Regions from separate parts of the Streptomyces sp. NPDC007189 genome, predicted to be linked through region 1. Evidence: riboswitches for the same ligand, from Rfam matches in the RefSeq annotation. Region 1 holds a riboswitch; each other region holds the start of a gene.
The links. A riboswitch is a leader RNA that binds a small molecule or an ion and turns the genes downstream of it on or off. The one in region 1 is predicted to bind cyclic di-AMP.

Region 1 (9,734 bases):
GCGCGGCCGCCGGCGTCGTCCTCGTCACGGCCGGTGTCTCCGCCGTGTTCTGGCTCCAGGGCTCGGCCGCCCATCTCGGCGCCGTCCTCCAGGCCGCGCTCGCCGTCCTCGTCGGCATCACCCTGCTCGCCGGCCCGTATCTGGTCCGGATGACCCAGGACCTCTCCGAGGAACGCCTGATGCGCATCCGCGCCCAGGAGCGCGCGGAGGTCGCCGCGCATGTGCACGACTCGGTGCTGCACACCCTGACCCTGATACAGCGCAACGCCGACAACGCCAACGAGGTGCGCCGCCTCGCCCGCGCCCAGGAGCGCGATCTGCGCACCTGGCTGTACAAGCCGGAGGGCACCGGCAAGGACGAGGCCGACGAGCCGGACACGGTCGCCGAGGCGGTGCGGCGCAACGCCGCCGAGGTGGAGGACAAGCACGGCGTGCCCATCGAGGTCGTCGTGGTCGGCGACTGCCCGCTGGACGAGAGGACCGGCGCGCAGATGCAGGCGGCGCGCGAGGCGATGGTGAACGCCGCCAAGTACGGTGGCGAGGGCGGCGCCGTACAGGTGTATGCCGAAGTCGAGGGGAGGACGGTCTTCGTGTCCGTGCGCGACCGGGGTCCCGGTTTCGACCTCGACTCGATACCCGCCGACCGCATGGGCGTCAGAGAATCGATCATCGGCCGCATGGAGCGCAACGGCGGCACGGCCCGGCTGCGGCCGGTGCCGGGCGGCGGCACGGAGGTCGAGCTGGAGATGGAGAGGGCGGAGAAGACGTCATGAGCGACGCGACCGAGGCGAACGGCACGGCGGGAGCCCCCGAGGCGCCCGGGACCGGGGCTGCCGACGGCGGCGCGGGCGGACGGCACGTGCGGGTGGTGCTGGTGGACGACCACCGGATGTTCCGCACCGGCGTCCAGGCCGAGATCGGGCAGACCGCGGAGACCGGCGTCGAGGTGGTCGGGGAGGCCGCGGACGTCGACCAGGCGGTCACGGTCATCACCGCGACCCGGCCCGAGGTGGTCCTCCTCGACGTCCATCTGCCGGGCGGCGGCGGGGTCGAAGTGCTGCGCCGGTGCGCGCCGTTGATGGCGGACGCCGAGCGGCCGGTCCGCTTTCTCGCGCTGTCGGTGTCGGACGCGGCGGAGGACGTGATCGGGGTGATCCGCGGCGGCGCCCGCGGCTATGTCACCAAGACCATCACCGGTACCGACCTGGTCGACTCCATCTTCCGTGTGCAGGAGGGCGACGCCGTCTTCTCCCCGCGGCTGGCCGGGTTCGTCCTGGACGCCTTCGCCTCCACCGACGCCCCGCCCGTGGACGAGGACCTGGACCGCCTCACCCAGCGCGAGCGGGAGGTGCTGCGGCTGATCGCCCGTGGCTACGCCTACAAGGAGATCGCCAAGCAGCTGTTCATCTCGGTGAAGACGGTCGAGTCCCATGTCTCGGCGGTGCTGCGCAAGCTCCAGCTGTCCAACCGGCACGAGCTGACCCGCTGGGCGACGGCCCGCCGGCTGGTCTGACCTCGTCGGGCCCCTACGGGGTCGGCCCTCAGGCCACCCGGGTCGCCCCCGCGAACGGCATCAGGTCGACCGGGGCCAGCCGGACCGGAGCCGAGGGGTTCGGGGCGTGGATGATCTGCCCGTCGCCCACATAGATGCCGACGTGGCTGACCCCGGAGTAGTAGAACACCAGGTCACCCGGCCGGAGTTCGGAGCGGGTGACGCGCCGGCCCGCGTTGATCTGGGCGTAGGTGGTGCGGGGCAGGGAGATGCCGGCGGAGCGGTAGGCGGCCTGGACCAGGCCCGAGCAGTCGAAGGCGTTCGGGCCGGCCGCGCCCCACACATAGGGGCTGCCGAGCTTGGCGTAGGCGTAGGCGATGGCCTCGGCGGCGCGCGCGTTCGGGGCCGAAGCCGACCCGGCCTGTTCCAGTGCGGCCCGGGCGTCCGAGGCCGAGCGGGAGGCGCGCCCGGGCCCGGTGCCGCCGGCGCCGGCGACCTCGGTACGCTCCCGCGGAGTGAGCCGTGCCAGCAGCCGCCGGGCCTCCGTCAGCTTGCCGGTGACGGTCTTCTTCTGCAGCCGCAGTTCGGCCTGCCGGGACCGCAGCGACGTCAGCTCGACGCGGGCGGCGCCGCGCAACTGCTCGATCTCCCGCAGCTGTTCGCGCACCCGGGACACGGCGGCGGACTCGCGGTCACCGGCCCGCTCCGCGAACGCGGCGTCGTCCAGGTACCGGTCGGGGTCGCCGGACAGGGCCAGCTGCCAGGCCGGGGCGAATCCGCCCTCGCGGTACTGCGCCGCCGCAATGGAACCGAGTGCGTCCCGGGCCGTGTTGAGCTTCTGCTGCTTGCGCGCGGTCTCGTCGCGCAGCGCGTTCAGCCGCCGCTGCGCGCTGTCCGCCTGCTCCTTGGCGCCGTCGTACTTCTCGGTCGCGGCCTCCGCCTCCTGGTACAGCTTGTCGACCTTGGCCTTCACCTGTGCCGGCGTCAGCTGCGGCTCGGCGTGTCCGGTGCCGTCGAACCCCGTCGCGGTGGCCGCGCCGGCCAGGGCGAGGGTGGCGGCCGTCCGGGCCGTATGGCCGCCGATCGAGCGTTGCCGGGGCTTGCGGTGCGCTGCCACCTGGACCGTCACGTCCTTCCATACGACTCGCAGGACCGAGGGGACCGTGTGTCCGGCGGCGGCCCGCACAGGGGGAGTGGGCCACCGCCGGACCCTTCTCGGCGGTGGTGGCCGACGGCCGCCCCTGGCCCGGGCGGCGGTGGGGAGTCGGTCACCTGGAGCAGGACGCTAGGCCTGTCTGTGACGAGCTGGTAACGCGGTGTACGGAACTGGTCCCGACGGATCGGGGAGCGACCGTATGTGACCGCATCGCCGTGCCGCGCCGGTCGCCTTCACGGAGCGTGGTGACCGAAGCGCGGAAAGCGGGACTGGCGGGAGGCGTGGGGTGCTATGGAGCGCATATATGCAAGATCGCCCATGCGGCGTACGGTCACTCGGGCCGGGGGCCGGTGACAGGACGCTGCGGGGCCCCTGGCTAGGCTCCGGCCCATGGACGCACTCATCCATCTCTTCGTCGGCCTGCACATCATCGGCATCGCCGCGCTGCTCGGCGGTTTCCTCACTCAGATGAAGGCGATGGGCCAGGGCACGGCCCGGTTTGTGCCCGGGATGCTGCACGGGGCGCTGACCATGCTGGTCACCGGCGTGGCGCTGGTCGGTCTCAACCAGGCCGACGACCACCACGTCAACACCATCAAGATCGGCGTCAAGCTGGCGTTGCTGATCGTGATCCTGGGACTGGTCTATGTGAAGCGCGACGAGGAGAAGCTCGACAAGGGGACCTTCGGGCTGGTCGGCACGCTGACCATGGCGAACATCTTCATCGCCGTCCTGTGGACCTGACGCTCACCCCGTCGCGGCAACCGCCCTGGCCAGGTCCCGCCACGCACCGCGTGTGCGTGAACACACCCGCCACGCACGCGTGGACGTCAAAACACCGGCCATCCCCGCGTGGGGATCGCGGCGAAAGCACCCACGCGCGCGCAGGGATCGGTCATGCCCGTCCGCGCGGGTGGGGATCAGGCCATGACCGCACGCGCGCACAGGGTGCGGAAAATGTCCCGTACGCGCGCGTGAGGTTCGGGAAGCGCCCGTACCCGCGCGCGGGGCGTGAACCCGGTCAGCCGGGGCGGACCACGCTGTGGATGATCGACTCGCCGCCGTAGTAGACGGACTCCTCGCGGACGTACGCGCCCGGCTTCGGGGCGTGGATCATCATGCCGTTGCCCATGTAGACGCCGACGTGGCTGATGTCGTCGTAGAAGAAGATCAGGTCGCCCGGCCGCGCGTCGGCCAGCGAGACCGTGGTGCCCGCGTCGACCTGGTCGTACGTGGTGCGCGGAAGCGTGACGCCGGCGGCCTTCCAGGCGGCCTGGGTGAGGCCCGAGCAGTCGTAGGAGTCCGGGCCGGTGGCGCCCCACACATAGGGCTTGCCGATCTGCGCACGGGCGAAGGCGAGCGCCTTCTCGGCCTTCGTGTCGTACGAGCTGGACACCGTGGACCCGGCCGAGCCGGAAGCGGACCCCGTGGACGCGGAAGCGGACCCCGTGGACGAGGACGCGGCGGCCTGCTGCCGTGCCGCCTGCTGCTTCGCCAGCTCCGCCGCCCTGTGCGCCGCCTCCTGCTGCTTCTGCCGTTCGATGGCGGCCAGCCGAGCCTTCTCCTGGGCGGTCAGCGTGGACAGCAGCTCGCGCGCGAAGGCCAGTTTTCGCTGCACGGTGGCCTTGGCGGTCCGCAGATCGTGCTGCGATGCGTCCAGCGTTCGCAGGCTCTCGGAGGCTTGGCGCCGGTCCTTCATGGTCGCGGCCTGCTCGCCGACGTAGGCGTCGACCGCGCGCTTCTCCCGGGAGGTCAGCCGGTTCATCAGCTGGCTCTGGTCGAAGTACTCCTGCGGGTCGTTCGCGAGCAGGAAGGTGGCGGTGCCGGGAGCGGCCGTGCCGGTGCGGTACTGGGCCGCGGCGAAGGAACCCAGCTCCTCGCGCGCCTTGTTGAGGCGCTCGGTGCGCCGGGCGAGCTCGTCGCGCAGGGCGTCGACACGTCCCCGCTGTCTGCCGGTGCGCTCCTTGGCCGCGTTGTACTTCTCGGTCGCCGACTCCGCCTGGCGGTAGAGGTCGTCGACCTTCTTCTCGACCTCCTCCAGGCTGGGCTTGGCGTGATCGGTTCTCGGAGCGGCCTCGGCGGTCTGCGAGAACACGGCCATGGAGGTGAGGGCTGCGGTGGCGAGGGCGGGGCTGCGGAGGCCCGCGCCAGAGGTCCCGCCGGGGCGCGGCTTGCGGTGCGACGCCAAGGGAGGCGACTCCTTCCAATGGGCCGCCTACCGGGTTAGCTGTCGGGTTCGGGCGGTGGTTCGGAAGGGTTGCCCTACGGCGTCGTCCCCTCGGGAGTCGGCCGATTCACCCCGGGATCGGTTGGGTCCCCGGCTCCGCGCGCCGAGGGGCGCGCCGGACTCGGCGGAGGCCGCGCACGCGGCCTGACGGCAACCTAGCCAACTCGTGTGACTAGTGTGAAGGTTGGTGCGTGATATGTCCGATACATTTTTGTGATCCGACGCCTGGATCACCGCCCCGTCAGCGGGTGATTCCGCAGCGTGAGGGTCATGCCGTGCCGCCTGTGACGGTCGTCTTTCCGGGACGGCGACCGGTTGTCGGTGGCGCGCCCTAGACTCGTAGAGCGATGAGCAGCCTCTTTGACGACAGCTTCCTGGCGGACCTCCAGGCCCCTCGCGGGCACGAGGAGGAGCCCCCGCCGCCGCCCGAGGACGATCACGCTCCGGAGCCGCTTCCGGACGATCTGTTCGGCGGGAAGTTCGACGCGCCGCCGGACCGGGACACCCACTACCGCGACGGCGCCCCACGCCCCGCCCTCGACTCGGCGGCCCTGCTGCAGGGGCTGAACGACAACCAGCGCGCCGCCGTCGTGCACGCCGGCTCCCCGCTGCTCATCGTCGCCGGCGCCGGCTCCGGCAAGACCCGCGTCCTGACCCACCGCATCGCCTACCTGCTCGCCGAGCGGCACGTGCATCCGGGTCAGATCCTCGCGATCACCTTCACCAACAAGGCCGCGGGCGAGATGAAGGAGCGCGTCGAGCAGCTCGTCGGCCCGCGCGCGAACGCGATGTGGGTGATGACCTTCCACAGCGCGTGCGTGCGCATCCTGCGCCGCGAGAGCAAGAAGCTCGGCTTCACCTCCAGCTTCTCCATCTACGACGCCGCCGACAGCAAGCGCCTGATGGCCCTGGTCTGCCGCGACCTGGACCTCGACCCCAAGCGCTTCCCGCCGAAGTCGTTCAGCGCGAAGATCAGCAACCTGAAGAACGAGCTGATCGACGAGGAGGACTTCGCCGCCCAGGCCACCGACGGCTTCGAGAAGACCCTCGCCCAGGCCTACGCGCTCTACCAGTCGCGGCTGCGCGAGGCCAACGCGCTCGACTTCGACGACCTGATCATGACGACGGTCAACCTGCTGCGCGCCTTTCCGGACGTCGCCGAGCACTACCGCCGCCGCTTCCGGCACGTCCTGGTCGACGAGTACCAGGACACCAACCACGCCCAGTACGCGCTCGTCCGCGAGCTGGTGGGTACGGGCGAACACGACGAGGACACCCCGCCCGGCGAGCATGACCTCCCGCCCGCCGAGCTGTGCGTCGTCGGTGACGCGGACCAGTCGATCTACGCCTTCCGCGGCGCGACGATCCGCAACATCCTCCAGTTCGAGGAGGACTACCCGAACGCGACGACGATCCTGCTGGAGCAGAACTACCGCTCCACGCAGACCATCCTGTCCGCCGCCAACGCGGTCATCGAGCGCAACGAGTCCCGCCGCCCGAAGAACCTGTGGACCAACGCCGGCCAGGGCGCCCGCATCACCGGCTACGTCGCCGACAACGAGCACGACGAGGCGCAGTTCGTCGCCGACGAGATAGACCGCCTGGTCGACGCGGGCGAGGCCAAGTCGGGCGACGTGGCCGTGTTCTACCGGACCAACGCCCAGTCCCGTGTCTTCGAAGAGGTCTTCATCCGCGTCGGCCTGCCCTACAAGGTCGTCGGCGGCGTCCGCTTCTACGAGCGCAAGGAGGTCCGCGACGTCCTCGCCTACCTGCGCGTCCTCGCCAACCCCGAGGACTCGGTGCCGCTGCGCCGGATCCTGAACGTGCCCAAGCGGGGCATCGGCGAGCGCGCCGAGGCGATGATCGACGCCCTCGCCCAGCGCGAGAAGATCAGCTTCCCGCAGGCGCTCAAGCGCGTGGACGAGGCGTACGGCATGGCCGCGCGCTCCACCAACGCCGTCAAGCGGTTCAACACGCTCATGGAGGACCTGCGCACGATCGTGGAGTCCGGCGCCGGTCCCGCGACCGTCCTGGAAGCCGTCCTCGAACGCACCGGCTATCTCGCCGAGTTGCAGGCCTCCACCGACCCGCAGGACGAGACCCGCATCGAGAACCTCCAGGAACTCGCGGCCGTGGCCCTGGAGTTCGAGCAGGAGCGCGGCGAGGGAGAGGCCGGCACACTCGCCGACTTCCTGGAGCAGGTCGCCCTGGTGGCCGACTCCGACCAGATCCCGGACGGCGAAGAGGGCGACGGCGTCATCACGCTGATGACCCTGCACACCGCCAAGGGCCTGGAGTTCCCGGTCGTCTTCCTCACCGGCATGGAGGACGGCGTCTTCCCGCACATGCGCGCCCTCGGCCAGACCAAGGAACTGGAGGAGGAGCGCCGCCTGGCGTACGTCGGCATCACACGCGCGCGTGAGCGGCTCTACCTCACGCGCTCGGCGATGCGCAGCGCCTGGGGGCAGCCGTCGTACAACCCGCCCTCCCGCTTCCTGGAGGAGATCCCGGCCACCCATGTGGACTGGAAACGGACGGGAGCGGCGGCGCCGGTGTCCTCCGGCCCGGCCGCCGGGATCGCGGCCTCGCTGTCCTCGTCCCGCTCGCGTTCGTCCGCGTCGGGCGCGTCCGGGTTCGCCACCCGGCGCACCGCGGAGAAGCCGGTGGTCGCGCTGGCCGTCGGCGACCGGGTCACGCACGACCAGTTCGGGCTCGGCACGGTCGTCGCCGTGAAGGGCACGGGCGGGAACGCGGAGGCGACGATCGACTTCGGTGACGCCAAGCCCAAGCGGCTGCTGCTGCGGTACGCGCCGGTGGAGAAGCTCTAGACACGCGTGAGCCCCGCCGGTCGGGCGGGGCTCTGCCGTGCATTCAGGGCCGGGTCGCTCAGGTCGGGTCCAGGCCGTGGCTGCGCAGCCACGGCAGCGGGTCGATGGCCGCCCCGCCCGCGGGCCGCACCTCGAAGTGCAGGTGCGGTCCGGTGGAGTTGCCGGAGTTGCCGGAATAGGCGATCGGCTGGCCGGCCTTGACGGACGTCCCGGCGGGGACCCGGTAGCTGGACAGATGGCAGTACCAGGTCTGCGTGCCGTCCTTCGCCGTCACGATCATCATGTTGCCGTAGGCGCTGTTCCACTTGGTGGAGACGACGCCGTCGGTGGCGGCCATCACCGTGGTGCCGTACGAGACCGGGAAGTCGATGCCCGTGTGCACGGACATCCAGTTCACACCGGCCTGGCCGAAGTAGGCGCTCAGCCCCTTCTGCAGGACCGGCAGCACGAACTTGGGGCGCAGCCGCTCCTTGAGCGCGGCCGCCGCCGCGGCCTTCTTCTGCTCCAGCTCCTGCTGGTTCTTCAGGTCGATCCGCTCCTGCGTCCGGCTCGCCCGGTCGGCGAAGTCGTGGGCGCCCGCGGACAGCGTCGTCAGCTGGCTGTCCAGCTTGCTGTTGGCGACCGACGGCTTGACCGCGTGCGCGTCCGAGGCGGAGGCGGTGGTGTCCTGGCCGCCGTCGCTCAGCGCGCCGACCGAGGCGGCGGCGATCCCGGCGACCCCCATCACACAGGCCGAGGGCACGGCGACGGTCAGCAGCGCCGAGCGCTTGGCGGGCGTACGACGGCGGGAGCGCGCGGCGCCGCGCGAGCCGCCCCGGGGCGCCGGCTTCGCACCGGCCTCCTCCTGGTCCTCCAGCAGAGCGGTCGCGGCGGGCAGTTCACCGGTGGCGCCCGACTCGTCGTCAACGAAGTGCTGTTCGCCGAAGGCGGTGTCCTCGTACGGCGTGTCGTCCTCGTACGGCGCCTGCGGGAAGGCCGCGGTCGCCTGCGCCTCGCCGACCTGGTCGTAAGCGGCGGTGGTCTGCAGGCCGAACGGTTCGGCAGCGTTCTCGGGCTGGGCCGGTACGGCGTGCCCGTCGGAGTTCCACTGCGTGGCGTCGTACGTGCCCGACTCGAAGGTCTGCGTGTCCCACGCCCACTGCTGGGTCGGCTCGGCGACGCCGGACGGGCCGGGCTGCTGCCAGGCACTCGCGTCCCACTGGCCGCTGATGTCGTTGCCCGTCGCCTGCGCGGGCACCGTCCAGGCGGTGGTGTCGTAACCGCCGGTGTCGTAGGCGGCGTGCTGCTGGGCCGCGTACGGGTCGTCGTAACTCAGGCCCTGACCGGTCTGCCACTGGGTGCTGTCGTACGCGCCGGTGGTGTGCTCGCCGGGCATGCTGCCGAACAGCGGGTCCGTGGAGAACGTGCCCGTGCCGCCGGGAAAACCGCTGGCGTCGTACCCGCCGTACGTGCTGTGGTCTCCGTAAGGGGGCTGCTGGGTGCCGTACGGGGTGTCGTAGTGCGCGGCTGAGGCGTCGGAAGCCGGGGCCGGGGTGGTCATGGTCCCCGACGGGTGACGGTCGTTCACCAACTTCTCTTTCGCCTCGACAACAGGGGCTGCCAGAGCAGTGCGGCGACTGTACCCGCCGGTACCTGGGCGCGACAATCTTCAGCTGGTTTCGCGCCCGCCGGAAACGGGCATTCGGCGGTGTTTCGGGGGCGCTGGACACGAGTTTGGCCGAGAGTTCGATTACTGTTCGACGCCTGGTGACTGTTCGTCACCTGTCCGTCACGCGTCCGTCGCCGTCCGTTGCCGCGTCACGCCACCGTCAGGCCGTCGGCAATCCGGCCCCCTGGAGCCGCGGTCTCGAGGGCCTCGCGTATCCCGGCCGCGACGGCGGGGTGCACGGGCAGGGCGAGATGCCCGATGCCGGTCACCCGGACGTTCTGCGCGTCGAGATCGGGGTGCTCCAGACAGGCCGTCTCCAGCGGCACCATCACGGAGTCCAGGTCGCTCCAAAAGCTCACGAACCGCGTACGGCAGCCGGGCGC
Region 2 (9,734 bases), on a different contig from region 1:
CCGGGGGCCGTACGCTCCAGTACGGCCATGCCCTTCTCCGTCAGGACGGCGATGCTGCTGCGCTTGTCCCAGCGGCACTCCTCCCGGCGCACCAGCCCGTCCCGCTCCAGGCGGCTGACCACGTACGTCAGCCTGCTGCGCGTGATCTTCAGGGTCTCGGCGAGATCGGTCATCCGCAGCCGGCGGTCGGGCGCGTCGGAGAGGTTGGCCAGCACGGAGTAGAACAGGTGGGGCATGCCGGCGTCCTGCTGGAGCTGTCGGTCGACGGCGTCCTCCAGGAGGCGCGTCGCGGCGAGATACGCGCGCCAGGCGCGCAGCTCCTCGGGGCTGAGCCAGCGGGTCGTCATGCCGCCAGTGTAAGTTTGTTTCAAACTTGAACCAAGTGCCGCTTGTCGAACCCGGTACTGCCTCTTGAACCACACACCGCTTCGCCGACTCGCAGGGAGACCGCGCCGATGTCGTACCCGTACGTGCTGCTGTCCGCCGCCGTCTCCCTCGACGGCTACCTGGACGACACCGGCCCCGACCGGCTGCTGCTGTCCAGTCCGGCCGACTTCGACCGGGTCGACGCGGTACGGGCCTGTGTCGACGCCATCCTCGTCGGCGCCGGCACGATCCGCGCCGACAATCCGCGGCTGCTGGTCAACTCCGCCGAGCGGCGCGCGGCCCGGGTCCGGGCGGGCCGGCCGGAGTACCCGCTGAAGGCGACCGTCACCGCCACCGGCGACCTCGATCCCGGCGCGCGGTTCTGGCACACCGGCGGCGACAAGCTCGTCTACACCACCGACGAGGGGGCGCAGCGGGCCGTCGGCCGGGTCGGCGACGTCGCCGACGTCGTCCCGCTCGGCCCCGCCCTCGACTGGCGGGCCCTGCTGTCCCACCTGCACGACGTGCGCGGGGTGCGGCGGCTGATGGTCGAGGGCGGCGGCACGGTCCACACCCAGCTGCTGCGGCAGGGACTCGCCGACGAGCTGCAGCTGGTCCTCGCGCCGCTGTTCGTCGGCGACCCGGCCGCGCCCCGCCTGTTCGGGCCCGGCGGCTACCAGGCCGGCCGGCTGCGGCTCACCGAGACCCGCCGTATCGAGGACGTGGTCCTCATGCGCTACGAGCCCACGGCCCCCGGCAGCGGGCCGCTGCCCGCCGCCGCCGACCGGCACTGGCTGCGCACCGCCTGCGAGCTGGCCGCGCTGTGCCCGCCGTCGAAGACGGCGTTCAGCGTCGGCGCGGTGGTGGTCGCCGCCGACGGCACGGAGCTGGCCCGCGGCCATTCGCGGGAGGGCGGGGACGCGGTGGTCCACGCGGAGGAGGCCGCGCTGGCCAAGGTGGATCCGGCCGACCCGCGGCTGGCCGGCGCCACCGTCTACAGCAGCCTGGAGCCCTGCGCCCGGCGCGCCTCACGGCCCGCGCCCTGCGCCGAGCTGATCCTTCGCGCGGGGGTACGGCGGGTGGTCACGGCGTGGCAGGAGCCGGACACGTTCGTGCCGGGGGCCGACGGGACCGGGGTCCTGGCCGGCGGGGGCGCGCAGGTGGTCGTCCTGCCGGAACTGGAGGACCTCGCCAAGGCGCCGAACGCCCACCTGCTGGGGTGAACACTGCGGGCCCGGAGACACCGGGGGCCGAAAAACACTCAGGGCCCGGAAACCAGCTGGTTTCCGGGCCCTGAGCCTTCAGTAGCGGGGACAGGATTTGAACCTGCGACCTCTGGGTTATGAGCCCAGCGAGCTACCGAGCTGCTCCACCCCGCGTCGTTGTGACTCCAGCATACACCAGTCGGAGGGCCGCTCGACGACGCCCCTGGCGGCCCCCTCACCGAGCGTGACCGGGCGACCGCCGTCCGCATAACATCTGAGACACCATCAAAAACGCCGACGCTGCTGTACGCCGGTCAACTCGCCCCTTTTGCCGCACTCCTGGCCGGTAAGTCCGCGGCCGGAAACCTTAATGATCAAGCCGAACGGCTTGGAAAGTGACTGCCAGGTCTATTAACGTTCGATAACGCAGCGCGGTCGTCCCAGCCGTCACAAGAGGCGGCTCCGTGCGCACGCGCCGAATCCCGCGAGGGAACCGGGGAACCACCACCTTGGGGTGAATCACGCGGATGCCGTCGTGGACTCGCAGAGTCCACGTCCGGTATACGCGCGTAGGAGACCTTCCTGCTCCGAACCCGTCAGCTAACCCGGTAGGCGGAGGAAGGAAAGGAGCACGCCCGAGTGGCGTCCAACCCGCCCGCCCCAGAAGCCCCCTTCATGCCCCCGCAGGCCGAGCCGGAGACCTTCGGCTACGGCGCCTACCGCGCCGAGGAGGGCCCCTGGGAGGAGTGGAACCCCACCGAGGACTCCGTCTCCCCGGTCCGCGGCCGGCACCGGGTCGCCAAGCAGCGCGGCGGCTTCGCGCGCAGCTCCACCGTCCTCGGCGTCGGCGTGATGGCCGCGGTCGGCGCGGGCGGCATGGCCAGCGCCAACACCGGCAAGCCGCCGGTCTCCATCTCCCTGCCGGACCTGGACTCCGTCGAGCACATCTTCGACGGTTCCTCCCCCGCGCCCGAGGCCACCGCCACCGGGCTCAGCAAGGTCGGCACCACCACCGACAGCGCCGACAGCGGCAACGCGGGGGAGGCGCTGCGCAACCGGATCATGGCCCAGGCCGAGCAGCAGCGGGGCCAGGCCGACAGCAAGGCCACCGCCGCCGTGCTCGCCGCCGCCGAGAAGCAGACCGCCGACGCGGCCGCCAAGGCGGAGAAGGAGGCCGCCGCCAAGGCCACCGCCGCCAAGGAGAAGGCGGAGGCCGACGCCAAGAAGGCCGCCGAGGCCAAGCGGCTGGCCGAGCTGGCCAAGGAGTACACGCTGCCGGTCGTGTCCTACACGATCACCGGCACCTTCGGGCAGCCCGGCGCGATGTGGTCGTCCGGCTACCACACCGGTCTCGACTTCGCCGCCCCCACCGGCACCCTCATCAAGGCCGTCCACAGCGGCACGGTCACCGAGGCCGGCTGGGCCGGCGCCTACGGCTACCGCACCATCATCACGCTGGACGACGGCACCGAGCTGTGGTTCTGCCACCAGTCCTCGATCAACGTCTCCGTCGGCCAGAAGGTCTCCACCGGCCAGGTCATCGGCCGCGTCGGCGCCACCGGCAACGTCACCGGCCCGCACCTGCACCTGGAGGTCCACCCGAACGGGCAGGCCTCCGCCGTCGACCCGGCGCCGTGGCTGCGCGGCAAGGGCCTCAACCCCTGAGCCGCACCGCTCTTTTCGCGGGATTCCCACGCCGGTGGTGGAATGCGATCATCCACCGCCGGCGTTGACTTGTGGCATGACTTCTCTGCGCACACTCGGTTCCTCCGGCCTCGAGGTCTTCCCGCTCTGCCTGGGCGGCAACGTCTTCGGCTGGACCGCGGACGAGGAGACCTCCTTCGCCGTCCTCGACGCCTACGCGGAGGCCGGCGGCAACTTCGTCGACACCGCCGACTCCTACTCGGCCTGGATCGAGGGCCACAAGGGCGGCGAGTCCGAGACGGTCCTCGGCAGGTGGATCAAGTCCCGCGGCAACCGCGACCGCGTCGTCGTCGCCACCAAGGTCAGCCAGCACCCCGAGTACCAGGGGCTGTCCGCCGCCAACATCAAGGCCGCCGCCGACGCCTCCCTGCGCCGCCTGGACACCGACTACATCGACCTCTACTACACCCACTTCGACAAGCCCGAGATCCCCGTCGAGGAGATCATCGGCGCGCTGGACGAGCTGGTCCGGGCGGGCAAGGTCCGGCACATCGCCGCCTCCAACATCAGCCCCGAGCGCCTGAAGGCCTCGCTGGACTTCTCCGACCGCGAGGGCCTGGCCCGCTACGTCGCCCTCCAGCCCCACTACAACCTGGTCTCCCGCGACACCTACGAGGGCCCGCTGCGGGACCTGGTCGCCGCGGAGGGCCTGGCCGCGGTGCCGTACTTCTCCCTCGCCGCGGGCTTCCTGACCGGCAAGTACCGCCCCGGCACCAAGGTCGACAGCGCCCGCGCGGGCCGGGCCCAGGAGTACGCCGACTCCGAGCGCGGCCAGAAGGTCCTGGCGGCCCTGGACGAGATCGCCGCCGCCCACGACGCCCCCGTCGCCACGGTCGCCCTCGCCTGGCTCGCCGCCCAGCCCACCATCACCGCCCCGATCGCCTCGGCCCGCACGGTGGAACAGCTCCCGGCCCTGCTCGGCGTGGTCGACCTGAAGCTGACGGAGAAGGAACTGACCCAGCTGACGGAGGCGTCGGCTTGATCTCCCGCCGCGGCTGATCTTTTTCCGCCGTAACCGGAGCTCGTTACGTCCGATACGGGTTGTAGGCGGAGTAGGGCGCCGCCGGATAGCCGTACGCCGGCCAGTAGGGCGTGGGCGCCGGCGGCGTGTACACCGGCCGTGGCTGCGGTGCCACGCGGGCCGCGTACTCCAGCGCCGGCCGCGCGACATCCCGCCGCTTCCACAGCTCGTCCAGCAGCTCCCGCTCCCGTACGACGAAGTCGGCCCCGGCCTTCCCGCGGCGCCCCCGGTGTCGCAGGAAGGCGAGCGAGGTGGCGTACGCCTCGTACTGGGCCACGGCCCGCGCCGCCGGCCGGCCGCCGTGGTGCCGGGCGTAGTCCCGGGCCGTGCGCCGCGCCCGCATCGACCCGAGCGCGAACGGCTCGGCCGGTCCCAGCCACCCGGCCAGCACATACGCCGGCAGTTCCTCCCGCACGGTGCGCAGCTCCCGCTGCCGGGTGAAGATCGCGAGCCAGGTCAGCAGCCCGAACACGGGCACCATGAATCCGCCGTACACGGCGAAGAACCCGAACTCGCCGAAGGTGGAGGAGCCGTTCCAGAAGGCGTGCATGCTCATCGCCAGCAGCAGACCGCCGAGCGGCAGCAGCACCCGCCGGGCCCGCTGCCGCTCGGCGGAGAGCGCCGAGACGCCGAAGCCGAGGCCGGTGAGGGTGGTGAACAGCGGGTGCGCGAAGGGCGACATCACGATGCGCACGAAGAAGGTGGCGGCGGTGACGGAGGCGATGCCGCTGCCGCCGCTGACCTGGTCGGCCCCGAAGGCCGTGCCCAGGTAGAGGATGTTCTCGGTGAACGCGAACCCGGTGGCGGTGATGCCCGCTATCACCACCCCGTCGACGATCCCGGTGAAGTCGCGTCTGCGGAAGAGGAAGACCAGCAGGACGGCGGCGGCCTTGGCGGACTCCTCCACGATGGGCGCTATCACGGTGGCGCCCAGGGTGTCGGCACTGGCCGGATCGGCGGTGGCGGTGGCTATCCACTTGGTCGCGAAACTGTTGGCGACGATGGCTATCAGCGCCGCCGCGCACGCTCCCCAGGCGAAGGCGAACACCAGGTTCCGCCAGGGGCCCGGCTCCACCCGGTCCAGCCACCGGAAGGCGGCCATGAGCCAGGGCACGGGCAGCACGGCGAGGCCGAGCCCGACGAGAAACCCCTCGGTGCCGGTCTGCCGGCGCACCAGCGCCAGGATGACCAGACCGGACATGGCCAGCAGGGTGATCAGCGCCCCGTACCGCACCCACTGGCGCTGCCACCAGTGCGGATGGCGCAGCACGGGGCCGTGGGGGCCCGGGGGATACGTCGGGAAGGGAGGACTGGTGGCCACGGCATCGACCCTAACGGTGGCGGGACGAAGGGCTGGAGGTTTTATCGGTCCTGCTGACCGGACTGATCACAGTCCTGCCGGTCGCGGGGACCGCCGTCCCGGTGCGGTACGCGGCGGAAGAGCAGATCGTTCACCACGTGTCCCTTCTCCAGTCCCTGGCCCTCGAAACGGGTCAGCGGCCGGAACCCGGGGCGCGGCGCGAAACCGCCGTCCGCCTGCGTGTTCTCGAAGTCGGGGTGCGCGGTGAGGACCTCGAGCATCTGCTCGGCGTACGGCTCCCAGTCGGTCGCGCAGTGCAGAAGCGCGCCGGGCCCGAGCCGGGTCGCGGCGAGGTCGAGGAACGCGGGCTGGATGAGCCGCCGCTTGTGGTGCCGCTTCTTGGGCCAGGGGTCCGGGAAGTACACCCGCAGCCCGTCGAGGGAGTCGGGGGTGAGCATCTCCCTGAGCAGGATGATCGCGTCTCCGTTGGCCACCCGGACGTTGGACAGGCCGGCGCGGTCGGCCAGAGCGAGCAGATTGCCCTGGCCCGGGGTGTGGACGTCGACGGCGAGGATGTTGGTGTCCGGGTCGGCGGCGGCCATCTGCGCGGTGGCCTCGCCCATCCCGAACCCGATCTCCAGCACGACCGGTCGGTCGTTGCCGAACAGCTCGGCCAGGTCGATGACCCGCTGCCCGTCGATGTCGAGGCCCCACTTCGGCCACAGCCGCTGCAGCGCGTCCGCCTGCCCGGCGGTCACCCGGCTGCGCCGCGGCTGGAAGCTGCGGATGCGCCGCTCGAAGTGCGACCCGGCGGGATCGGCCTTGGGACCGTCCGGAAACCGGGGCTCCCCCTTGGCCCGGGTGTGCCGGACCGGCACGCCGGCGGTGTGGGGGACGGGCGTGGGGGCTTCGGGCGCGTTCAGGGAGTCAGACACAGTGCTTCCGATTTTACGGGGCACTACGCGGACGCCTTTCCGAGCATGTCCAGCACCCGGCGCCCGATCTCCCGCCCGATCGGCAGGGAGGCGGTGGCCGCCGGGGACGGCGCGTTGAGCACATGGACGGCCCGCGCTCCCTCCCGGATCAGGAAGTCGTCGACCAGCGTGCCGTCCCGCAGCACCGCCTGGGCCCGCACCCCGGCGGGGGCCCGGACCAGGTCGTCCGCCCGGACCGCGGGCAGCAGCCGGCGCACCGCCTGGAGGAACGCCCCCTTGGACAGCGAGCGGTGCAGCTCGCCGGCGCCGTATCTCCAGTGCCGCCGGGCGATCGCCCACGACCCCGGCCACGCCAGGGTCCCGGCCAGCTCCCGGGGGCGTACGACCCCCCAGCCGTACCCCTCGCGGGCCAGGGCCGGCACCGCGTTGGGTCCGATGTGCACGCCGCCGTCGATGCCCCGGGTCAGATGGACCCCGAGGAACGGGAAGGCCGGGTCCGGCACCGGATAGACCAGCCCGCGCACCAGCTCCGGCCGCGCCAGCTCGTAGTACTCCCCGCGGAACGGCACGATCCGCACCCCTGGCTCGTCCCCGGTCAGCCGGGCCACCTCGTCGCAGTGCAGGCCGGCGCAGTTGACCAGCACCCGCGCGCGCACGACGTCTCCGCCTGCGGTGAGGACGGCCACGCCCCGCTCCGGGCGGCGGTCGATCCGGACGACCCGGGCGCCGTAGCGGATCTCGGCGCCGGAGGCCTGCGCCAGCTGCCGGGCCACCCCGGCGAAGTCGCACACCCCCGTGGTGCCGACGTGTATGGCGGCGAGGCCGCGGACCTCGGGTTCGTACTCACCGATCTGCGCGGGGCCCAGCTCGCGGACCGGAATGCCGTTCTCCCGACCGCGCTGCACGAGCGCGTGCAGACGGGGCAGCTCCTCGCGCTCGGTGGCGACGATCAGCTTGCCGGTGACGGCGTGCGCGATGCCGTACTCGGCGCAGAACTTCACCATCTCGGCTGCGCCCCGCACCGCGTACCGCGCCTTGAGCGAGCCCGGGCGGTAGTAGATCCCGCTGTGGATCACGCCGCTGTTGCGCCCCGTCTGGTGCCGGGCCGGGCCCGGCTCCTTCTCCAGCACCGTGACCGCCGTGCCCGGCGCGGCACGGGTGATCGCATACGCCGTGGACAGCCCGACGATCCCCCCACCGACCACGAGCACATCACAGTCGTACGCCCCGACCGGCACCTGCACCACCTCCCACCTCGATAGTGCACTGCGCCACTGACAACGCCTTCAAACGCAGCCGGTGAGGCTTGTCATGCCGGGGCCATGAGCAGCGGCCGGGCCCGCTCCCGCAGCTCCACCACCCTCGGCTCGTCCCCGTACGGCTCCAGGCGGTGCAGCAGGTCCTTCACGTACTCCGTCGTCCTGGCCGAGGAGATCCGTCCGGCCACCTCCACGGCCCGCACGCCCTGCTCACAGGCGGCGTCCAGGTTCCCGGACTCCAGCTCGGCCACCGCCGAGACCACCAGCCGCAGCCCGTGCGACCGCACGAACTCCTCGGTCGGCTTCGACAGCGCCTGTTCCGTGAACCGCCGGACCTGGCGGGGCGCCTTCAGATCGCGGTAGCACTCGGCCGCGTCCGCCGCGAACCGGTCATAGCCATAAAAACCAAGCCAAGACGGGTCGTTGTCCCCTTCCCGTGACCGCTCCAGCCATCCTTCCGCCGCCTTCAGCGCGGCCCCGGCGGCCTGTGCGTCCCCCGCACGCGCGTGTGCCCGCGCCTCCACCAGCCGGAAGAAACTCATCGTCCGCGCGGTGGCCAGCCCGCGGTTGCGCTCCAGCGCGGCCTGCGCCAGGTCGACCCCCTCGTCGCCGAAGCCGCGGTAGGTCGCCTGCAGCGACATGGAGGCCAGCACATAGCCGCCCAGCGGAACGTCCGCCGCCGCGCGCGCGAGCCGCAGCGCCTGGATGTAGTACCGCTGCGCCGCCTCCTGCTGCCCGGTGTCGAAGGCCATCCACCCGGCGAGCCGGGTCAGTTCGGCGGAGGCCCCGAAGAGCGCGCGGCCCACCTCGTCGGAGTAGGAGCCGAGCAGCAGCGGCGCCGCCTCCACCCGCAGGCACTCCGGCACCATCGACGAACGCCAGTCCCCGCCGCCGTACTTGGAGTCCCAGCGCCGGGCGTCCTCGGCGGCCTCCCGCAGCTTCTGTACATCGCTGTGGCCGACTTTGATCGGTGCCCCGGAGCCGTCGGCGGAGCCGGCCTCCCGCGCGACCGAGCTGTCGGCGGGGGTTATCAGCCAGCGTGAGGCGGGCGTTGCGTATGCGCTCACTGCGAACGATCCGGCGAGCGACTGCCAGATGCCGCCGGAGCCGGCCCGGCGGCCCGCGAGGTCGAGGCGGTACAGCTCCGTCGCCGACTTCACCGCCTGGCCGACGTCTCTGGGGAAGGCGAGGCCCACTTCGGGCGCGGGATCCGCGTCCGCCAGGCCGATCTCGTGGAGCGGCACCGGGCGGCCGAGCTTCTGGCCGATGGCGGCCGCGATGAGGTGCGGCGCCGCTCCCTGCGGCACCATCCCCTTCGACACCCAGCGCGCCACGGAGGTCTTGTCGTAGCGAAGAGTCAACCCGCGTTGAGCGCCAAGGTCGTTGACGCGCCGCGCGAGTCCGGCGTTGCTGATTCCCGCGAGGGCGAGAACGGCGCCGAGTTTTTCGTTCGGCCCGCGTTGCTCCCTGGACATGCGCCACCCCTCGACACAGACGGCTGCCGCGCTGGCATAACCATGCGGCATTCGTAAACCCAGCGTAGTTCGCCGCATCCCAAGCGTTAAGGGGCATTGTTCCGGATGGCGGGATTGTGGTCCGTACGGAAGTGCGGTCCTGTACGCACCGTGCACGGCCGTTCGCCGCGTGCCCCCGCGCGTGTGGCCGTGCGCCCGTCCGTGCGCTCTTCTCCGGCCATCTCGGGAGCGGTTCCATGGGTCCTGCGTGGGTCGGCCCGCTGTACTGGATCCAGTGGGCTGGGGGACACCGCCACCTTCATCCCCGCGGGTGGCGGACCGGTCCGGGAGGCGATGCCCGCCTCCCGGACTGTGCGCGTTCATGCGCCGCCGCACGCTCCGAGGGCCTGTACGGAGCGTGCTCATCTTCCTTTTCGTTCAGCAGATTTGGCTGAAAATCGCCCCCGCCTGTCGCGGTGAACATCCGCTC
Region 3 (9,734 bases), on a different contig from region 1:
ACGGGTGCCGGGGGCTGCACGGCCCGCATGACCGGCGCGGGGCCGAACTGTCCCGTCGGCGCCTGTGAGGTACCGGCCGGAACGGGCTGCGGCTGCGGCTGCGGCTGCGTCGCGGGGGGCGCGTCCTGCACGCCCTTCGGCGAGGAGGCGTCCGCGACGGCAGGCTGCTCCGGCGACACCCTGGCCGGCTCGCCCCGCGACACCCCGGCCGCCGTCCCCGACTGCGCCTGTGTGGCTGCGTCCGCCGCGCTCGGGTTCACCGGCGCGGCCACCCGGACCGCCTCCCCCGTGACCCGGCTGGAGCCGTCCGTCGAGACCTCCAAGGGAACCACGCAGCCCTCACGGTCGTCCTGGATCGTGGCGCGTATGGGGGCGCCGACGCTGATGGCCAGGCGCTGGAGGTGGTCGAGGACGGCCTGCTGGATCTCCTCGCCCGGCGCCGCCACCACCGACGTCCCGCCCACCGACGCGCCTCCCGCGCCGAACACCCGGACCGGTATCACCGCCGGATGCGCCGCGGGCTGCTGCGCCCGCTTCTTCTCGAAGCTGAGTCGAGACATCGGTTTTTCCCTCACTCCCCCGGCGTCGCGATCCGGTCGTAAGCGTCCTGCCAACCAGTGTGTCGGCCCGCTTCGGCTTCCGCGTCACCGCAGCGTCACAGCCTCGCACCAGCCGCACCCCGGCACCCGGCGCGGTGCCACCCCTGGCGCGCATTGCTTGCGTATGCATAAAATGCATGCGCCTTTATCAGTCGTACGGCAGCACACCCTGGGGGACCCATATGAGCCGTCGTTTCCTCTTCGTCCTGGGCAGCGCCCGTGCCGAAGGCAACACCGAGCTGCTGGCCCGCGCGGCGGCCGAGCAACTGCCCGGCGACGTCGAGCAGCGCTGGATCCGCCTGGCCGAGCATCCCATGCCCGACTTCGTGGACCTGCGGCACGACAGCGACCACGTGCGGCCGCCGTCCGACGGCACCACCGGTCTGCTGCTGGACGCCACCCTCGCGGCCACGGACATCGTGATCGCCTCGCCGCTGTACTGGTACTCGGTGTCCGGCCTCACCAAGCGCTACCTGGACTACTGGTCGGCCTGGCTGCGCACCCCCGGCATCGACTTCAGGGCGACCCTCGCCGGCCGCACGCTCTGGGGCGTCGCCGCGCTCGCCGACTCCGAGCCCTCGGTCGCCGACCCCTACGTGGGCACGCTCAACAACTCGGCCGCCTACCTGGGGATGCGCTTCGGCGGGGTGCTGCTCGGCAACGGCAGCGCGCCCGGTGACGTGCTGAAGGACGCCGACGCGCTGGCCCGCGCGAAGACGTTCTTCGCACAGGACGCGCCCCTCGCGCGGTTCCCGTACCAGACCGCCTAGCACGCTCTTCAAGTCGGGGAACGCCTACGCGCTGATGTCCTTCGTCGTGAACCGCGCCCAGGCCGCCGAGCCGAACACGGCCGCGTACAGCGCCTGCAGGCCGAGGTTCTTCGTCAGGTCGTCCCAGTAGACGGGGTCGCGCATCAGGTCGGCGAAGGACAGCCAGTAGTGCGAGAAGAAGTACGGCCGCAGGGCGTGCAGCTGGGGTATCTGGTCGAGTATCTGCACGGTGATGAGCAGTCCGACGGTGGTGGCCATCGCCGCGATGCCGCTGCTCGTGAGCGTCGACACGAACAGGCCGAGGGCGGCCACGCCGACCAGTGAGGCCGCGACCACGAGGGCGATCAGCAGAGCCCGGGCAAGGCCTTCGGCGAAGCTGATCCGCGTACCGGATATCGTCGTCAGCTCGCCCAGCGGGAAGAGCAGCGCACCGACGATCAGCGCGGAGACGGCGACGACCAGCGTGGCCAGCACGCAGAAGGCCAGCACCGTCGTGTACTTCGTGAGCAGCAGCCGGGTACGGCCGGCCGGCGCGACCAGCAGATAGCGCAGGGTGCCCGCGCCGGCCTCGCCCGCTATCGCGTCGCCCGCGACGACCCCTACGGCCATCGGCAGGAAGAACGGCAGCGTCGCGGCGAGGGCCGTGAACACCAGGAACAGGCCGTTGTTGGTGATCTGCGTGATGAACGCCGGGCCCTGGCCGCTGTGGTCCGCCGTCCCGCCGCCCCGCGTCTGGATCTTCACCGCGATCCCCACCAGCACCGGCACCGCGGCCAGCACCCCGAGCAGCGCGAGCGTGCGCCATCGGCGCAACGTCGTGACGAGCTCACTGCGCAGCAGCCCGAGCGTCCACAGGGGGCTCGGCCTGCGTGCGGCCGGAACGGGGACCCGCTCGGGTCCTGGTGCTGGCCCGGACGCGGAGACCGGCTCGGCCTCCGGAGTTGTCCCGGACACGGGGACCGGCTCGTCACTCGGGAATGTCTCAGCCCGCGACATCGAAGCCCTCCCCCGTCAGTGCCACGAACGCGTCCTCCAGCGAGGCCCGTTCGACCGTGAAGCCCCGGACCCGTATCCCCGCCGCGACCAGGGCCGCGTTCACCTCGGCCAGGTCCCGCGCCGGCGGTTCGCCCGTGACCCGCTCACCCTCGGCGGTGACGTCTGCGACGCCCTGTTCCTTCAGCACTCTGGCCGCCTCTGCCGGATCCGGGGTCGTCACCACCAGCCGGCCGCGCGCCCCGGCGGCCAGGTCGGCCACCGCGCCCTGGGTGATGAGCCTGCCGCGTGCCATGACCGCGGCATGGCTGCAGACCTGCTCGATCTCGTCGAGGAGATGGGAGGAGAGGAAGACCGTCGTGCCGTCGGCGGCCAGCTCACGGATCAGGGCGCGGATCTCGCGCATGCCCTGCGGGTCGAGGCCGTTGGTGGGCTCGTCCAGCACGAGCAGCCGGCGCGGCTGGAGCAGCGCGGCGGCGAGACCCAGGCGCTGTTTCATGCCGAGCGAGTACGCCTTCGCCTTCTTGCCGGCGGCCGCCGCGAGACCCACCCGGTCCAGGGCGGAGGCGACGCGGGCACGCCGCGTGCGGGGGTCGGCGGTCGGGTCGGCGGCGTCGTAGCGCAGCAGGTTCTCCCGGCCGGAGAGGAAGCCGTACAGGGCCGGGCCCTCGATGAGCGCGCCGACCTGGGGGAGGACGGACCGGGCCGCCCGGGGCATCGGGCGGCCCAGCACGCGGACCGTGCCCGCGGTCGGCTCGATCAGGCCCATCAGCATGCGGATGGTGGTGGTCTTGCCCGAGCCGTTCGGACCGAGGAAGCCGAAGACGCTGCCCGCCGGGACGGTCAGGTCGAGGCCGTCGACGGCGAGCTGTCCGCCGCGGTAGCGCTTGGTCAGGCCACGGGTTGCGATGACGCTCGCCTCCGCGTCCCCCGGGACACGCTCCTCCGGCTGCCCCGGGGCACGCTCCTCCGCGTCCCCCGCCTCCCGCTGCGTGGCGGACGGTCCGTCCATCGGCTCCCCCTCGATGCGTGCTCTTCTGAAGGGTCAACGCACGGTCACGGTCCGTAGTGCCCGAAGCGGATCACTTTCCCGCGTCGGCCGCCTTCACCAGGGCGTCCTTGGTCACCGCGCCGACGTACACCTTGCCGTCGTCGGTGATCAGGGCGTTGACCAGACGGGTGGAGAAGACCGTGCCCTTGCCGAACCCGCCCGACACCTTGTCGCCCAGCGAGCCGAGGAAGCCGCCGAGGTCACCGGCCTTGGACCCGGTCGGCAGGCCGCCCTTGGCGCCGGTGTCGAAGGTGGCGATGGACGTCCAGCCCTTGCCGAGGACGTCGGAGCCGTTCATGCCCTTGCCGAAGCCCTCGCCGGCCGCCCGCTCGTGCTTCCCGGGCGCCGTGTCCTGCTTCTGCTCCGTCACCTTCGCGCCCTTGGGCGGGGTGAAGGCGAAGGTGGAGGCGGCCGGCTTGGCGAAGGAGACCTGGGCGAAGCCCACGTCGAGGACGGCGGCGCCGCCGCTCTTCGGGGTCAGCGTGAACTTCAGCGGCATGCCCGTCTTCGCGTCGACGGCGATGCTGATCGCGCCGACCGTGGTGCCGGACTGGCGGGGCTTGACCAGCAGCTTGTAGGCGTCACGGCCGGCGACCCGCTCGGTGCCGTCGACGGTGACGGACGTGGTGTCGTCCACCGACTTCAGCGCCTGGTCGGCGAAGTCCTTAGGCGTGGCCGGGGGCTCGGCCCGGTGCTCCTTGCCGGAGTCGGCCGAGGTGCCGTGATAGACCTCGTTGCTCTTGCTGTCGTAGCCCCACACGTTCCTGCCGTTGTGGATGAGGCTGTACTCCGAGCCGCTCTCCAGCAGCGACAGCTTCTGCTTCTCCGGGCCGTCGGCGGCGACGCGCAGGGTGTGCGTGCCGGAGACCAGCTCGGTGAGCTTGGACTGCGGGTCGGCGGAGGAGCCGTCCCCGGAGCCCTTTGCGGCGCCGGAGGCCAGGCTGTTCTCCAGGCCACCGAGGTCGGGCAGGCCGAGGTCGGTGTCGATCCGCACGGTCCCGGACATCTGCTGCACGTCCGATTTGGCGATCTTCTCGATGAGCTGCTGTGCGGTGATCTTGGGCAGGTCGGGGTCACCGGAGGCGGCGAGCGCCGGGACCAGACCGATCGTGGCCGCAGCCACGCCCACCACCGCGACCGGGACCGCGTAGCGGGCGGCCTTGCGGCGGCCGGCGTGCGCTTCCTCGTCCCGCGTGGCGTCCACTCGTGCGGCGTCCACTGCGTCGTCGGATTCGTACGGTGCCATGTCTGCCTTACCTCCGTCGTCGGCGGCGGCTGTTCTCACGCTGGTCCACCCGAGCCGCCATTCTCACCCGAATCGGTGAGGAGTGGTGATTTCCGTGGTTTCCATCTCACCAAATCGGCCTTGAGGAAGCGTCAGACCTCGGAGCCAACTCCGCGTACTCCTGCGGTATGACGCGCAGGGCACCCGGCTCCGCCGACCCGTAGGGGTCTCATCAGAACGGAGGGGGCCGTACGGGGCGGGGAGGGTCGCGCGGGCACGAGCGCGATGGCGTACGGGCACGCGCGCGTGGCCGTACGAGTGGTGGGCCGTCGGAGGCCGCCGTGGCGCGGCCGCCGGAGACGTGTGGGGCAGGGCCGGGTCAGCCGGCGCGGTGGACGACCGCGTCGCACAGCTCCAGCAGCGCCGCCTTGGCGTCGCACTCCCGCAGCGGGGCGAGCGCGGCGCGGGCCTCCTCCGCGTACCGGACGGTGTCCCGGCGGGCCTGCTCCAGCGCGGGGTGGGCGCGCAGCGCGGCCAGCGCCTCGGCGTGCCGGGCGTCGTCGCTGAGGTCGGAGTCCAGCAGCTCGCACAGGGCGACGTCTTCGGGCAGCCGCAGGCGGGCGGTGCGCTCGCGCAGCCGGAGCACGGGCAGCGTGGGGATGCCCTCGCGCAGGTCGGTGCCCGGGGTCTTGCCGGACTCGTGGGAGTCGGAGGCGATGTCCAGGACGTCGTCGGCGAGCTGGAAGGCGACCCCGAGCCGCTCGCCGTACTGGGTGAGCACGTCGACGACCGTCTCGTCGGCACCCGACATCATCGCCCCGAACCGGCAGGACACGGCCACCAGCGAGCCCGTCTTGCCGGCGAGCACGTCCAGGTAGTGCTCGACCGGGTCGCGGCCGTCCGAGGGGCCGGCGGTCTCCAGGATCTGGCCGGTGACCAGCCGTTCGAACGCGAGGGCCTGCACCCGGACCGCCTCGGGGCCGAGGTCGGCGAGGATCTGGGAGGCGCGGGCGAAGAGGAAGTCACCGGTGAGGACCGCGACGGAGTTGCCCCAGCGGGTGTTGGCGCTGTCCACACCGCGCCGCACGGCCGCCTCGTCCATGACGTCGTCGTGGTACAGCGTGGCCAGGTGGGTCAGCTCCACGACCACGGCCGACGGCACGACGCCCGGCGCGTAGGGGTCGCCGAACTGGGCCGCGAGCATCACGAGCAGCGGCCGGAACCGCTTCCCGCCGGCCCGTACGAGATGCTGCGCTGCCTCCGTGATGAACGGGACCTCGCTCTTGGTGGCCTCGAGCAAGCCTTCCTCGACAGCCGTCAATCCGGCCTGGACATCGGCTTCCAGAGCCTGGTCCCGCACGCTCAGCCCGAACGGCCCGACGACGGTCACGAGGGGTCTCCTGTCTGCTGGTGTCTGCTGGCGATTACACGGTTTGTCGATAGGTCGCTGCCATCACTCAAGTCAGCGTATCCGGTCCCTGTTCGATCACCGATAGCGCCCACCGGTCCAGCCCGGGTGCTATCAGATCATGACCGGTATGTTTTCGATCAAGTGGTAAAAACGGACATTCATCGACTTAACAGGAACCCACCCGCTTTGTCGCGAACGACAGGCGGGCGGAGTAACCCCGCACACCCTCCCCGCGCCACCGCGATCACCTACGACACCGACAGACACCGCGATCAGCACGACAACGACGGGCACCATGCCACGGGTTCCACCACTCAGCCGATCCGCGCAAATACCCCATATCGGATTTGGCATACTTTGTTATTTCGTGAGTTGGGTCACGCGCGGTCTCGCACGCGGGAACCCGCCACGCCTCTCTCCCTCCTTGCCCGACCGGCGAGTTGAGGCTTGGCAACCGCAAAGGATCAAGTACCACATATGGCATCGGCCAAGGTCAAATGGGGCGTTGTGTGACGCAGACACTTGTTCCCGGCGTGTGCTCTCGCATACCTTCCCGGCCGTCGGGCGGACGCCGAATCCTGCCGCCGCCCGCTCACCCATCCACGGACCATTCGTACGGCAGGAGCGGGGGACCCAGGTAAGTCGCCGGACCGGTCGGCACCGCACCGCACCGGTACGGCTAGGGGTGAAGCCGTGTCTCTTCCGGGCACGGCCGGGCACCTCCCCGCCCGAACCCGACAGCTCACCTCGCAGGCGTAGGAGAGGAACGTCCCCATGCCTGCAGCCGCTCGGCACCGCCGACCCCGCAACAGCCGCCTCGCCCGCGTCCTCGCCGCCACCTGCGCCGGCGCCGCCGTACTCGCCCTGCCGCTCATCGGCGCCACCAGCGCCTCCGCGGCCACCACGAGCAGCACCACGACCCCCACCACCCCCGCGGGGCACCCGGGCAACGTGGACGGCTGGATCCGCCAGTCGCTCGCGATCATGTCCCAGAAGGGCATCCCCGGCACCTACAACGGCATTTACCGCAACATCATGCGGGAGTCCTCCGGCAACCCGAACGCCGTCAACCTGTGGGACTCCAACGCCGCCGCCGGCATCCCGTCCAAGGGACTGCTCCAGGTGATCGACCCCACGTTCAACGCGTACCACGTGGCCGGCACCTCCTTCAGCCCGTACGACCCGGTCGCCAACATCACCGCGGCCTGCAACTACGCCGCCGCGCGCTACGGGTCGATCGACAACGTCCACAGCGCCTACTGACGCCCCCCAGACAGTCCACAGCCCACTCCCTGAGGCTCCCTGTGGCCACAGACCGCTCCCTGAGGGCCCCCTGTGGCCACAGCCCACTCCGTGAGAGCCCCCTGCGGCCACGGACCACTCCCTTAGGACCCCCTGCGATCCACGGACCGCTCCTGAAGGACCCCTGCGGCGCATAAAACCGCTCCCTGAGGGCCGCCGCGCCCCCACGGGACGCCCCCTGAACGGTCCCGCGACCCGGCCGCTGCCGACGCCGCGGGCCGCCCCGACCCCGGCCGCCCGGCACGTTCCCCGCACCTGACGAGCGGGGGCGTACCGGGCGGCCGGTCGGCATCCGGCGCACACGCGCGCGTGCCGCACCCGGCCGGTGCCGGCCTCCTCCAGGCGGCCGCGCACCGATGTGCCGGTCAGTCGGTCCGGTGCGCGAGGGTCAGTGGACCGGAAACAGTCGTTCGAGGGCGACGGCGACGCCGTCGTCCTCGTTCGACAGGGTGATCTCGTCGGCCACCGCCCTGAGTTCGGGATGCGCGTTGGCCATGGCGATCCCGCGCCCCGCCCAGTCGAACATCGGGATGTCGTTGGGCATGTCGCCGAACGCCAGCGCCTCCCGCGCCGCGATCCCGAGCCGCTCGGCGGCCAGCGCGAGACCGGTCGCCTTGGTCACCCCGGACGGCTGCAGTTCCACGGTCCCCGGCCCGGACATGGTGACCGTGGCCAGCGAGCCCACCACCGCGCGCGCCACGGCCGCCAACTCGTCGTCCGACAGGGCGGCGTGGCGCAGCAGTACCTTGCTGATCGGCGCGCACCACAGGTCGTCGCGCCGGCCGACCCGCACCGCCGGCAGGGTCGGGTGCGGCATCCGGTACCCGGGCTCGATGAGCGTGAGACCCTCCACGCCGTCCTGGTCGACGGCGGCGTAGACCTGCCCCACCTCGGCCTCGATCTTGCCGAGCGCCGTCTCGGCCAGCTCCCGGTCCAGCCGGACCGACCACAGCAGCCGGCCGGTCCCGGCGTCGTAGACCTGTGCGCCCTGTCCGCACACCGCGAGCCCCGTGCAGCCGAGGCGCGCGAGCAGGGGCCGTGCCCGCGGGGCCGGGCGGCCCGTCACCACCAGGTGCCGGGCGCCGGCCCGCGCCACCCGCGCGAGCGCGGCGAACGACCGGTCGGAGACGGTGTCGTCGCCGCGCAGCAGCGTTCCGTCCAGGTCGGTGGCGATCAGTGCATATGCGGGGGAGGCTGCCATGATCAGAGAATACGGATACCGCGCCTCCTCGACTCACCGTGCCGTGCTGCGCACTTGCGTGCTGACCGGCCCCAAGTGGCGCCCGCCGGCTCCCTGCTGGCCGACTTGGAGGTGACCGGACGTGGGCCGGTTACGTGACACATCCGGACCGGGTTTTGCGCGCCCAAGTCAGCCGTGGGCCGACGCCAGGTGTTTCGCCAGGCGCGGGGAGGCGAACTCCGTGCCGCAGACGAAACGCATCACCGGGCCGTACGACGACGCCGCAGGCAGGCCGGTGAAGTACAGGCCGGGGACGGACGACACGAAGCCGGCGCCGAGCTTCGGGGCGCCGCGACTCACCGCGAGCCGGGTGCGCAGTCCGTGGCCGAGGAAGTCCATCGCCGCGATGTCGACGCGGTAGCCGGTGGCGGCGATGACGTGGTCGGCGGTGAGCCGCTCGGTGCGCCCGCCGTGGGTGCGGACGGTGAGGTCGGGGCTGCCGTCCGGCGCCTCCGCGGCCACGACCCGCTGCACGTCCTGCACCTGTACGGCGCTCTCGAAGCGCTCGCGCAGCCACCAGGCTCCGAGCGGGCCGAGGACCCGGCGGACCAGGAAGTGCCGGGTGGCCTCGGGCAGATAGCGGTAGGGGTGCGGGTAGTAGCTGAGCGCCCACAGCGACCAGGCGCGGCCGAACGGGGACTCGGGTCGCAGCTTCGGCTGCTCCCAGGGCGGGGCGCCGAAGGCGACCCGGCCACGGCCGCGCGCGACGACACGCACGCGTGCCCCCGCTTCGGCCGCGAGCGCCGCCGTCTCCAGCGCGGACTGGCCGGCGCCGATCACGATCAGTTCCTTGCGGGCGAAACAGCCCAGGTCATGGTGCTGGGAACTGTGCGAGACCGCAGCGGTGGGCGCCGGCCCGTCGGCCGCGGCCCCCGCGAGCTCCGCCGGCAGATGCGCCAGGCCCGACAACCCGGTGGCGACGACGACCGCTCGCGCGGTGAACATCTCGCCCGAGTCCAGTTTCAGTTCGAAGCCGCCGCTGTTGTCGCGGTCCGCGGAGACCACCCGCACCCGCTCCAGGCCGGGCACCAGCTTCTGCTGGAACCACTCGCCGTAGGCGATGAACGTCTCCGCCGGGATGATGTCCTCGTCGGTCACCAGGCGGCGGATCCCAGCCGCGTCGCAGTAGTCGGCGAGGGTGTG

Region 2: another riboswitch for cyclic di-AMP. It lies ahead of AB0950_RS17820 (M23 family metallopeptidase); the one in region 1 lies ahead of AB0950_RS02375 (NlpC/P60 family protein).
Region 3: another riboswitch for cyclic di-AMP. It lies ahead of AB0950_RS34000 (transglycosylase SLT domain-containing protein); the one in region 1 lies ahead of AB0950_RS02375 (NlpC/P60 family protein).

The regions. Positions count from the first base shown of each region.
Region 1 is NZ_JBEYEY010000001.1:515,178-524,911, reverse strand. It holds gene AB0950_RS02395 (PspC domain-containing protein) at 1-773, shown strand, start outside; gene AB0950_RS02390 (response regulator transcription factor) at 770-1,513, shown strand; gene AB0950_RS02385 (NlpC/P60 family protein) at 1,542-2,609, opposite strand; gene AB0950_RS02380 (hypothetical protein) at 3,039-3,392, shown strand; gene AB0950_RS02375 (NlpC/P60 family protein) at 3,670-4,836, opposite strand; cyclic di-AMP (ydaO/yuaA leader) riboswitch at 4,844-5,012, opposite strand; gene pcrA (DNA helicase PcrA) at 5,223-7,703, shown strand; gene AB0950_RS02365 (peptidoglycan DD-metalloendopeptidase family protein) at 7,762-9,270, opposite strand; gene AB0950_RS02360 (alpha/beta fold hydrolase) at 9,501-9,734, opposite strand, start outside.
Region 2 is NZ_JBEYEY010000007.1:357,071-366,804, forward strand. It holds gene AB0950_RS17805 (MarR family transcriptional regulator) at 1-347, opposite strand, end outside; gene AB0950_RS17810 (dihydrofolate reductase family protein) at 456-1,589, shown strand; tRNA gene AB0950_RS17815 (tRNA-Met) at 1,672-1,745, opposite strand; cyclic di-AMP (ydaO/yuaA leader) riboswitch at 2,035-2,203, shown strand; gene AB0950_RS17820 (M23 family metallopeptidase) at 2,211-3,236, shown strand; gene AB0950_RS17825 (aldo/keto reductase) at 3,313-4,257, shown strand; gene AB0950_RS17830 (PrsW family intramembrane metalloprotease) at 4,301-5,617, opposite strand; gene trmB (tRNA (guanosine(46)-N7)-methyltransferase TrmB) at 5,659-6,531, opposite strand; gene lhgO (L-2-hydroxyglutarate oxidase) at 6,555-7,778, opposite strand; gene AB0950_RS17845 (MFS transporter) at 7,841-9,265, opposite strand.
Region 3 is NZ_JBEYEY010000021.1:144,505-154,238, reverse strand. It holds gene AB0950_RS34030 (hypothetical protein) at 1-560, opposite strand, end outside; gene AB0950_RS34025 (NAD(P)H-dependent oxidoreductase) at 782-1,369, shown strand; gene AB0950_RS34020 (ABC transporter permease) at 1,394-2,365, opposite strand; gene AB0950_RS34015 (ABC transporter ATP-binding protein) at 2,352-3,374, opposite strand; gene AB0950_RS34010 (sigma-E factor regulatory protein RseB domain-containing protein) at 3,445-4,659, opposite strand; gene AB0950_RS34005 (polyprenyl synthetase family protein) at 5,018-6,028, opposite strand; cyclic di-AMP (ydaO/yuaA leader) riboswitch at 6,609-6,820, shown strand; gene AB0950_RS34000 (transglycosylase SLT domain-containing protein) at 6,824-7,312, shown strand; gene AB0950_RS33995 (HAD family hydrolase) at 7,740-8,552, opposite strand; gene AB0950_RS33990 (FAD-dependent oxidoreductase) at 8,721-9,734, opposite strand, start outside.